2 regions of the Enterobacter sp. RHBSTW-00994 genome follow, and region 2 is predicted to be linked to the other one. Evidence: riboswitches for the same ligand, from Rfam matches in the RefSeq annotation. Region 2 holds a riboswitch; the other holds the start of a gene.
What was found. Region 2 has a riboswitch for thiamine pyrophosphate ahead of thiM (hydroxyethylthiazole kinase). Riboswitches for the same ligand answer to the same signal wherever they lie in the genome.
Positions count from the first base shown of each region.

Region 1: it holds a riboswitch for thiamine pyrophosphate, as region 2 does, so the genes downstream of both, thiB (thiamine ABC transporter substrate binding subunit) here and thiM (hydroxyethylthiazole kinase) in region 2, are expected to answer to the same signal.

Region 1 covers NZ_CP056199.1:757,567-762,626, reverse strand. The annotation lists gene HV346_RS03630 (sugar efflux transporter) at 1-836, opposite strand, end outside; gene sgrT (glucose uptake inhibitor SgrT) at 960-1,112, opposite strand; gene sgrR (HTH-type transcriptional regulator SgrR) at 1,201-2,856, shown strand; TPP riboswitch at 2,893-2,996, shown strand; gene thiB (thiamine ABC transporter substrate binding subunit) at 3,028-4,011, shown strand; gene thiP (thiamine/thiamine pyrophosphate ABC transporter permease ThiP) at 3,987-5,060, shown strand, end outside.
Region 2 covers NZ_CP056199.1:3,117,862-3,122,921, reverse strand. The annotation lists gene HV346_RS15035 (aspartate aminotransferase family protein) at 1-637, opposite strand, end outside; gene HV346_RS15030 (diaminobutyrate--2-oxoglutarate transaminase) at 656-2,032, opposite strand; gene HV346_RS15025 (hypothetical protein) at 2,345-2,806, opposite strand; TPP riboswitch at 3,401-3,498, shown strand; gene thiM (hydroxyethylthiazole kinase) at 3,534-4,304, shown strand; gene thiD (bifunctional hydroxymethylpyrimidine kinase/phosphomethylpyrimidine kinase) at 4,301-5,060, shown strand, end outside.

The DNA.
Region 1 (5,060 bases), 2.4 Mb from region 2:
CCAAAACGTTTGACGTAGTAACCCGCCAGAATCATCGCCGGGATCTCAAGCCCGGCAGCCGTTCCCATCAATATCCCAGCAAGTTTGTCCGGAAGCCCCAGATCGCTGCTGATCCACAGCGGCATATCAATGATGTACATGGTGTTGCAAGTCCACATCAGCGTAGAGGCGATAAACAACATGCGAACGTTTTTATCTTTCCAGCCGCTCACCTGAGTTATCGGCTTATCTGCTGTCTGTTCCACCCGCGCCACCGAGGGTAACACGAAGGCAATCAGCGCCAGACTGATGGCAAAAATCCCCGCCGCAATGGAGAACATCATGGTGAAGCCATAATTCAACGCCAGCATAAACGCCAGCGGCGGGCCAATAACCCATGCCAGTGAGAGTTGCGCACGCATTACCGAACTGAACATCACCACTTCACGCGCAGAATTATCGGCGTATTCACGGGCCAGCGCGAAAAGCTGCGGCATTGCGGTATTCGCCAACGAGGCGAGCAACACGCCGCAGGTAAGAAGCGTCAGGTAATGGCGGTTGAAAGCAAACAGCAACGCATTTCCTACCGCCATCGCGCAGCAAAACAGAATCAGCTTACGGCGATCCCCACGGCTATCCGATCGTTTCGCCAGCCCAAGGCTGACCAGGATCCCGGCAATCGCGTTGATGGTGTAAAACAGGCCAACCCAGAAAGGTTGCGCACCGACTTCACGGCTGAGGAACAGGCTGAGCGTCGGAGCCTGTAATGCCCCAGCCACGCCCATCATAAAGGCCACCAGCATAAAAGCGGCATAGACGCCGTTCAGGCGTCGCCCCATTGTCATCAACCAGAGCATGCGCAAATCCTTATGAAGAAAGCGATTCAAAAGTGGGTGGAATAATAAACGAAAAAAGCCAGCAAAAACATTTTGCTGGCGGGTGATTAGCACCAATACTCAGTCACACATGATCGAGGCGAGTTAGCGAGAAGAGGTCGGTTTCGTAACATCCCACTGCATCAGATCCTCCAACATTTTCAGCCGCTGTTCTGCGCACCGGCGGGCCAGCCAGGACACTCCCTTTGTCGCTGAAAAATACTGCTGATAAAACTGACGTGCGGTAGACCTCTTCATAATTTACCTCCTCGCTTCATCGGGAAGAATTATTGGCTTAATATAGGGATTAATAAATTGCTGATTTTTTGTCAGGAGTTCCCCTTTTATGCCGTCCGGTCGTCTGCAACAACAATTTATCCGCCTTTGGCAGTGCTGTGAGGGGCAATCACAGGACACCACGCTAAACGAGCTGGCCGAACTGCTGAACTGTTCCCGCCGACATATGCGTACATTGCTCAACACCATGCAGCAGCAGGGCTGGCTGAACTGGGAAGCCGAAGCGGGGCGCGGCAAACGCTCGCATCTGACCTTCCTCTATACCGGGCTGGCGCTTCAGCAACAACGAGCAGAGGATCTGCTGGAGCAGGACAGAATCGATCAACTGGTGCAACTGGTTGGCGACAAGGCGGCTGTACGCCAGATGCTGGTGTCTCATCTTGGCCGCAGCTTTCGCCAGGGACGCCACATCCTGCGGGTGCTCTACTACCGTCCGATGAAAAATCTGTTGCCTGGTACGGCATTACGCCGCTCTGAAACGCACATGGCTCGCCAGATCTTCAGCGGGCTGACGCGCATAAATGAGGAAAACGGGGAACTGGAAGCGGATATTGCGCACCACTGGCAACAACTTACCCCACTCCACTGGCGCTTTTTTCTTCGTCCAGGCATCCATTTCCACCATGGCCGTGAACTGGAAATGAGCGATGTCATTGCCTCGCTTGAGCGTGCCCGCAAACTGCCGCTTTATTCCCACATTTTACATATTCACTCACCTACAGCCTGGACGCTGGATATTGAGTTATCCCAACCCGATAAATGGCTGCCCTGGCTGCTTGGCTATGTGCCATCCATGATCTTGCCGGCCGAATGGGGGTCTCTGAATAATTTCGCCAGCCTGCCGATTGGCACAGGGCCATACTCGGTATCACGCAACAATAATAACCAGTTGAAGATCCGGGCGTTCGATGACTATTTTGGCTACCGGGCGCTGATCGACGAAGTGAACGTCTGGGTGCTACCGGACATCAGCGAAGAACTCAGCGTTGGTCTGACAATAGAAGGCCCCACAACAGGGGAAAAAGCCGTAGAGAGCCGCCTTGAAGAGGGCTGCTACTATCTGCTGTTTGATGCCCGGACCCATCGCGGTGCAAACGTGGATGTTCGCCGATGGGTGAGCCACATTCTGGCTCCTGCAAACCTGATTTACCATGCCGAAGAGCAGTACCAGACTTACTGGTTCCCGGCCTATGGATTACTTCCCCGCTGGCATCATGCTCGCCCGATTAGCAGTGAAAAACCCGCTGGGCTGGAATCCATCACCCTCAGTTACTACCGCGAGCACGTCGAGCACCGCTTCATAGCCAGAATCATGAGCAAACTGCTGGCGGCTGAAGGCGTCAAGCTGGAGATCCAGGAAGTCGACTATGATGAATGGCATCGCGGTGACATCATCAGCGATATCTGGCTGAACAGCGCCAACTTCACCCTGCCGCTTGATTTCTCGCTGTTTTCGCATCTGTATGAAGTTCCGCTGATCCAGCACTGCATCGATCGCGACTGGCAGCAGGATGCCGCGCAGTGGCGCGCAGGCGAGATGAATCTGGCGTCCTGGTGTCAGCAGTTACTTGCCGGACAGGCAATTGTGCCACTCATTCACCACTGGCTGATGATCCAGGGCCAGCGAAGTATGCGTGGTTTGCGCATGAACACCCTGGGCTGGTTTGACTTCAAATCGGCCTGGTTTGCGCCACCAGAACCATAATACTTTCGTAATTTTCACCAAATCATTACAATACCGCCGTTCTCAACGGGGTGCTGCATCACTGCTGATGTGCGCTGAGATAATACCCGTCGAACCTGATCCGGATAACGCCGGCGAAGGGATTTGAGGCTGTCGCTCAAAATCCTTTGCCACTCAACTCTGAGGTGCAAAGTGTTAAAAAAAGTTCTTCCCCTGCTGGTGCTTTTCGCACTGCCTGCTGTCGCAAAACCCGTCCTGACGGTCTACACCTATGACTCTTTCTCTGCCGACTGGGGTCCTGGCCCGGTGGTCAAAAAAGCCTTCGAAGCGGACTGCAACTGCGAGCTGAAGTTCGTGGCGCTGGAAGATGGTGTCTCCTTGCTCAACCGTCTGCGGATGGAAGGAAAAAACAGCAAAGCCGATGTCGTCCTCGGCCTGGATAACAACCTGCTTGATGCCGCCTCACAAACCAAACTGTTTGCCAAAAGCGGCGTAGCAACCGATGCCGTCAGCGTTCCTGGCGGCTGGAAAAACGATACCTTCGTGCCTTTCGACTATGGCTATTTTGCGTTTGTGTATGACAAAAACAAACTGAAAAACCCACCGAAAAGCCTGAAAGAGCTGGTTGAAAGCGATCAAAAATGGCGCGTGATTTATGAAGATCCGCGTACCAGCACACCGGGGCTTGGTCTGCTGCTGTGGATGCAAAAAGTGTATGGCGATAAAGCACCGGAAGCCTGGCAGAAGCTGGCGGCCAAAACCGTCACCGTCACGAAAGGCTGGAGCGAAGCCTATGGTTTGTTCCTGAAAGGAGAAAGTGACCTGGTGCTGAGCTACACCACCTCCCCGGCCTATCACATTATTGCTGAGAAGAAAGACCACTACGCTGCCGCCAATTTTGCTGAAGGACACTACCTGCAGGTAGAAGTCGCTGCGCGTACCACCGCCAGCAAACAGCCTGAACTGGCCGAAAAGTTCCTGAAGTTTATGGTTTCTCCTGCGTTCCAGAATGCGATCCCAACGGGCAACTGGATGTATCCGGTGACCAATGTGACGCTGCCTGCCGGTTTTGATCAACTGACCAAACCGCAAACCTCACTGGAATTTACACCGCAGCAGGTTGCTGCGCAGCGTGCTGCATGGGTAAGTGAATGGCAACGCGCCGTCAGCCGTTAATCCCCGGCTGGTTAGTCCCTGGGCTGCTCGCCGCCATCCTGATGGTGGCGGTCAGCCTGGGTGCATTCCTTGCGTTGTGGTTAAACGCGCCAGAGCGCGATCTTGTCTCCCTCTGGCATGATAGCTATCTCTGGCATGTCATCCGTTTTTCCTTCTGGCAGGCTTTTCTCTCCGCATTGCTGTCCGTCGTTCCGGCGATCTTTCTGGCTCGCGCGCTCTACCGACGACATTTTCCTGGCCGACAGGCATTGTTGCGTCTGTGTGCCATGACGTTGATCCTTCCTGTGCTCGTCGCGGTGTTCGGTATTTTGAGTGTTTACGGGCGTCAGGGCTGGCTGGCCTCACTGTTCAGCCTTCTCGGACTGGAGTGGACCTTTTCGCCCTACGGTCTGAAAGGCATCCTGCTGGCACACATCTTTTTCAATATGCCGATGGCAACACGGCTCTTTTTGCAGGCGCTGGAAAATATCCCCGGTGAACAGCGCCAGCTCGCAGCACAGCTCGGAATGCGCGGCTGGCCGTTCTTTCGTTTTGTCGAATGGCCCTGGCTGCGGCGACAAATCCCCCCCGTCGCTGCACTTATTTTTATGCTCTGCTTTGCCAGTTTTGCGACAGTCCTCTCGCTCGGCGGCGGCCCCCAGGCAACCACCATTGAGCTGGCAATCTATCAGGCACTGAGCTACGACTACGATCCAGGACGGGCCGCATTGCTGGCCATGGTGCAAATGGTCTGTTGTCTGGGGCTGGTGCTACTGAGCCAGCGCTTAAGTAAAGCGATTCCTCCGGGCAGTAATCAAATAGCAGGCTGGCGCGATCCGCAGGATTGTCTGTACAGCCGCATTACCGATACCGCCTTGATTACGCTGGCATTATTGCTCCTGCTGCCGCCACTGATGGCGGTTGTTGCCGATGGTCTGAACCTGAACATGTTGTCCGTATTATGGCAACCTGTGCTCTGGCAAGCCCTGTGGACCTCTCTGCGCATTGCGCTGGCTGCCGGGGTGTTATGCGTAATACTGACCATGATGCTGTTATGGAGCAGCCGTGAG
Region 2 (5,060 bases):
CCAGCGTGACAGACTGGTAGCCCAGACCCATCAGCGCCATGTTTTTCTGTACGGAGAAGTGCGCGTTTTCAGAGCACAGTACACGGATCTTACGCAGGTCGCCCACCAGACCATTCTGCTGGACGGAGTGGCCCTGGCGTGCAAAGAACGCATCACGAGCCAACATCAGGCCCATCAGGTTGCTCTGAGTTCCGCCACTGGTGAATACACCTGCGTCGCCAGCCTGATAACCTACACGGGTACGCAGCCATTCGATCAGTTTGATCTCAATAATGGTTGCGGACGGGCTCTGATCCCAGGAGTCCATGCTCTGGTTGGTGGCATTAATCAGCACTTCCGCTGCCTGGCTTACGACCAGGCTAGGGCAGTGCAGGTGTGCCACACATTGCGGGTGATGGACGGACAGACTGTCTTTCAGGAAGAACTCAACAGCGCGTTCAATCGCCGCTTCGTTGCCCAGTCCTTTCGGGTTGAAATCCAGCTTAATACGGTCGCGCAACTGCGCGACCGTTTTGCCCTGGTACATCTCAGGCTGTTTTAGCCACTGCATAACAGCCTGAGTGCTTTGTTCAATCGCCTGCTGGTAAGCTTCAATGCTTTGGGCGGACGAGAACAAAATTGGGTTTGAATCAGACATCGTATTCAACAACTCCGGTTATACCGGGCGAACGCCCGCAGCAAGCAGTGCCTGCTCGAATTTATCCAGGAAGATTTTCAGCTCATCGTTGCTGATAAGCAGGGACGGCAGCAGACGCAGTACAACGCCGTTACGACCGCCACGTTCCAGAATCAGACCGGCTTCGAAGCACTTCTTCTGAATCAGTGCGGAGAGCTCACCATCACCAGGGAAGCAACCCATATGGTCAGCTGGCTCGTTTGGTTTAACGATCTCGATACCGATCATCATACCCAGACCGCGTACGTGGCCGATCACTGGATAACGTTTTTGCAGTTCAGCCAGCTGTGCTTTCAGCCATTCGCCTTGCGCAGCAACTTTGCCAGCAATGTTCTGGTCTTTCAGGATTTTCAGCGTGGTCAGACCGGTCGCCATAGCGAGCTGGTTGCCACGGAAAGTACCGGTATGGTGGCCTGGAGCCCATGCATCGAACTGTTTCTTGATGCCGAGAACGGCCAGTGGCAGACCGCCACCAACGGCTTTAGACATCACGATGATGTCAGGCTCAATACCCGCGTGTTCGAAGGCGAAGAACTTACCAGTACGGGCAAAGCCAGCCTGCACTTCGTCGAGGATCAACAGAATACCGTGTTCCTGTGTCACTTTACGGATGCGCTGCAGCCACTCAGCCGGAGCCGGGTTCACGCCACCTTCGCCCTGAACAGCTTCCAGGATCACAGCAGCGGGTTTGCGCACGCCGCTTTCAACGTCGTTAATCAGGTTGTCGAAGTAGTAGGTCAGCGCTTTCACGCCAGCTTCGCCACCGATACCCAGCGGGCAACGGTACTGATTTGGGTAAGGCATGAACTGAACTTCTGGCATCATACCGTCAACCGCTTCTTTTGGAGACAGGTTGCCGGTCACGGACAATGCGCCATGAGTCATACCGTGATAACCGCCAGAGAAACTGATGATCCCGCTACGGCCGGTAACTTTTTTTGCCAGCTTCAGTGCTGCTTCAACAGCATCTGCGCCGGATGGACCGGTGAACTGCAGGCAATACTCTTTGCCCTGACCAGGCAGCAGAGACAGCAAATATTCGGAAAACGCGTCTTTCAACGGCGTAGTCAGATCCAATGTATGTAACGGCAAGCCGCTGGTAATGACATTTTGGATGCTTTTCAGCACATCAGGATGGTTGTGACCAAGCGCAAGCGTGCCTGCACCGGCTAAACAGTCAAGGTATTCTTTATTATCTGCATCGGTGATCCACACGCCGTCTGCTTTAGTGATCGCTAAAGGCAGCTTGCGGGGATAACTCCTGACGTTTGATTCAAACTCGGCCTGACGGGCCAGATAGGTTTCGTTGCTTTTATGGGCATCTACGGTGTCAATACGGACTTTATCCGTCATCATATCACTCCTACAACCGCGGCTTCGTTATGTACCACGATTGAATAAAAAGTTAAAAAAACAGATGGGGTATGGAAAAAACGCCGCCAATATAGAGCCTTTTTTCATGGGGCTCAATGGTTAATTTGTTTACTGTTTTGTTACATGAAGCACAAGTAAGGGATTATTCAGAGTTTAAAAGCGTTACCAACCCTATTCGTCAAATTAAAACAAAGAGTTATATCATTATCGTTATGAGGGTAAATCGAGGGTAAAGAGTGTTACAAATCGTGCCTTATGGCGGTGTTCAGGGAGGTGTTCGCCTCCCTGATATCTTTATTTTTGTGTTACCTGCAAAATGCCGTTGTCGCGGCCCTTTGTCTTATTCCAGGACGCATTTGTAATACCGTTTTCATCAAGACTTAGAGATATAACATAGCCGTAACCATGAATTTCATAGAAATTCGCGTTAAGGCGCTTTACGGTTGCTTTGTTGCCATTGATTGTTGCGGTGAAAAATCCGTTAGAAATGGTGGCGTTAAGGGCATTTGCTGAGAAAGAAGCCTCACGAAGCGGATCATGAATCTTTGCGGCCTGGGCATGCTGTACGGCATTAGCCGCATTTTCTAATGCCTGTTTTTCAGCCGCCGCATTAATGGCAGCTGTGCGGTTTTGATCTGCGAGATAGCATGTATCGCGACTGATTCCCTGAGCCTCGCATTTCGCCAGGCGATCGGCTTGCGTGGTACAACCTGCCAGCGTTGAAACAGCCAACGCTATTATCATTAACTTTTTCATTATATGACCTTGAATATTACAATATAGAGAGCAAATTAAATACATTGCCCGATAACTATTGGCACTGAGTTATTATTGTGAAATAAATAACGCCCATAAAAAAACCTGTAGCAACCAGGAGCAAAGAAACGATTGCACTGAATATGATTAATTTCATAAAGCGAATATCATTTATACGATATGAGAAATAACATAATCGCTACGCAGTATCTGCAAATCAGGTGTAGCACTGTTTCTTTAGTAGCGACAATGGTAACGCGAGACAACTATCCAGTATGGTGACAGTTGCCATTTTGATGCAGATCACATTTAACATGATTAACTAATACCGTATTCTTGTTGGCTGAAAATAAATAACTATTTGTTATTTATAGGTTATTTTATTTTCGTGAACGTACTTCAGGCGTGTTTTTACGATGCGTGGCGCTTTTAATCTCACGTAAATCAATAACATTTAATGTTTGCATTTAAAATAATCACCTCTAAGAGAAAGCGTGAAAATTGTCATTGTTTTGCGCCGGGATTATGCAAATAAAATGAGAGGTATGGGGCTTGCTATTGTCCGTGGCTTACCATAGTCTGCCGTTGTTACATCATTTTGACTCGGGGTGCTCTTCTTTTTTGAAGGCTGAGAAATACCCGTAATACCTGATCTGGATAATGCCAGCGTAGGGAAGTCAGATGCCTTCCCGGTCATCGCTTCTTCACGTAAGGCAGGAGCGAAACCATGCAGCCTGACCTGCTCGATTTACCTTTTTTGCATCAATTCCGAACCCGTTCCCCACTCACTCACTGTATGACCAATGATGTCGTACAAACCTTTACCGCTAACGTTTTACTGGCACTCGGCGCATCTCCCGCGATGGTGATTGAAGCTGAAGAAGCGGAACAGTTTGCGGCGATTGCCGATGCACTGCTGATCAACGTTGGGACACTCACCGCGCCTCGCGCACAGTCTATGCACCGGGCGATAGAGAGCGCAGTTGCTGCAGGCAAACCCTGGACGCTTGATCCGGTTGCCGTGGGGGCGCTTTCCTTCCGCACCCGTTTTTGCCAGCAAATTCTCACGCTCAAGCCCGCGGCAATCCGGGGAAATGCATCTGAGATCCTCGCTCTTGCCGGAATGAGTGCCGGTGGACGCGGTGTGGATACGACGGATACGGCAACCCGTGCTTTGCCTGCGGCCCAGGCACTGGCCCGGCAAACTCATGCAATTGTCGTGGTCACCGGCGAGGTGGATTACATCACCGACGGGCTTCGAACTCATGCTGTCACTGGCGGCGATCCGCTTATGACCCGCGTGGTAGGAACCGGATGCGCGCTGTCTGCCGTGGTGGCTGCCAGCTGTTCGCTTCCGGGCGACAGGCTGGGTAATGTGGCGGCCGCCTGTGGGTATATGAAGCGGGCAGGGACAGTTGCTGTCTCACAATGTCGTGGGCCTGGCAGCTTTGCCAGCGCATTCCTTGATGCGCTTTATCATCTGGAGGATCAGGCATGAAACGGATTAATGCCCTGACCATCGCCGGGACAGATCCCAGCGGTGGGGCGGGAATTCAGGCTGACCTGAAAACGTTTTCGGCTCTGGGCGCATATGGTTGCTCGGTGATCACTGCACTGGTGGCGCAAAACACCCGTGGCGTGCAGTCCGTCTATCGCATTGAACCAGACTTTGTTGCCGCGCAACTGGACTCGGTATTTAGCGATGTACGCATTGATACCACCAAAATCGGCATGCTGGCGGAAACCGACATTGTAGAAGCCGTGGCGGAACAACTTAAGCGTTATCAGGTCCAGAACGTGGTGCTGGATACCGTGATGCTGGCAAAAAGTGGCGATCCGCTACTTTCCGCCTCGGCAGTCGATACGCTACGAAAAAAACTGTTGCCGCAGGTGGCGCTGATCACGCCGAATCTGCCGGAAGCGGCTGCGCTTCTTGGCACGCCGCATGCGCAGAATGAACGAGAAATGAAAGAACAAGGGAATGCGTTGCTCGCCATGGGGTGCGAAGCCGTGCTGATGAAGGGCGGTCATCTTGATGATGCGGAAAGCCCGGACTGGCTTTTCACCCGGGAAGGCGCGCTGCGTTTTACGGCTCCACGTGTGAAAACTAAAAATACCCACGGTACGGGGTGCACATTATCGGCGGCACTTGCGGCATTACGCCCACGCCACGATAGCTGGGCGGATACGGTGCAAGAGGCCAAGACCTGGCTCTCCTGCGCGCTGGCGAAAGCGGATTCTCTGGAAGTCGGTC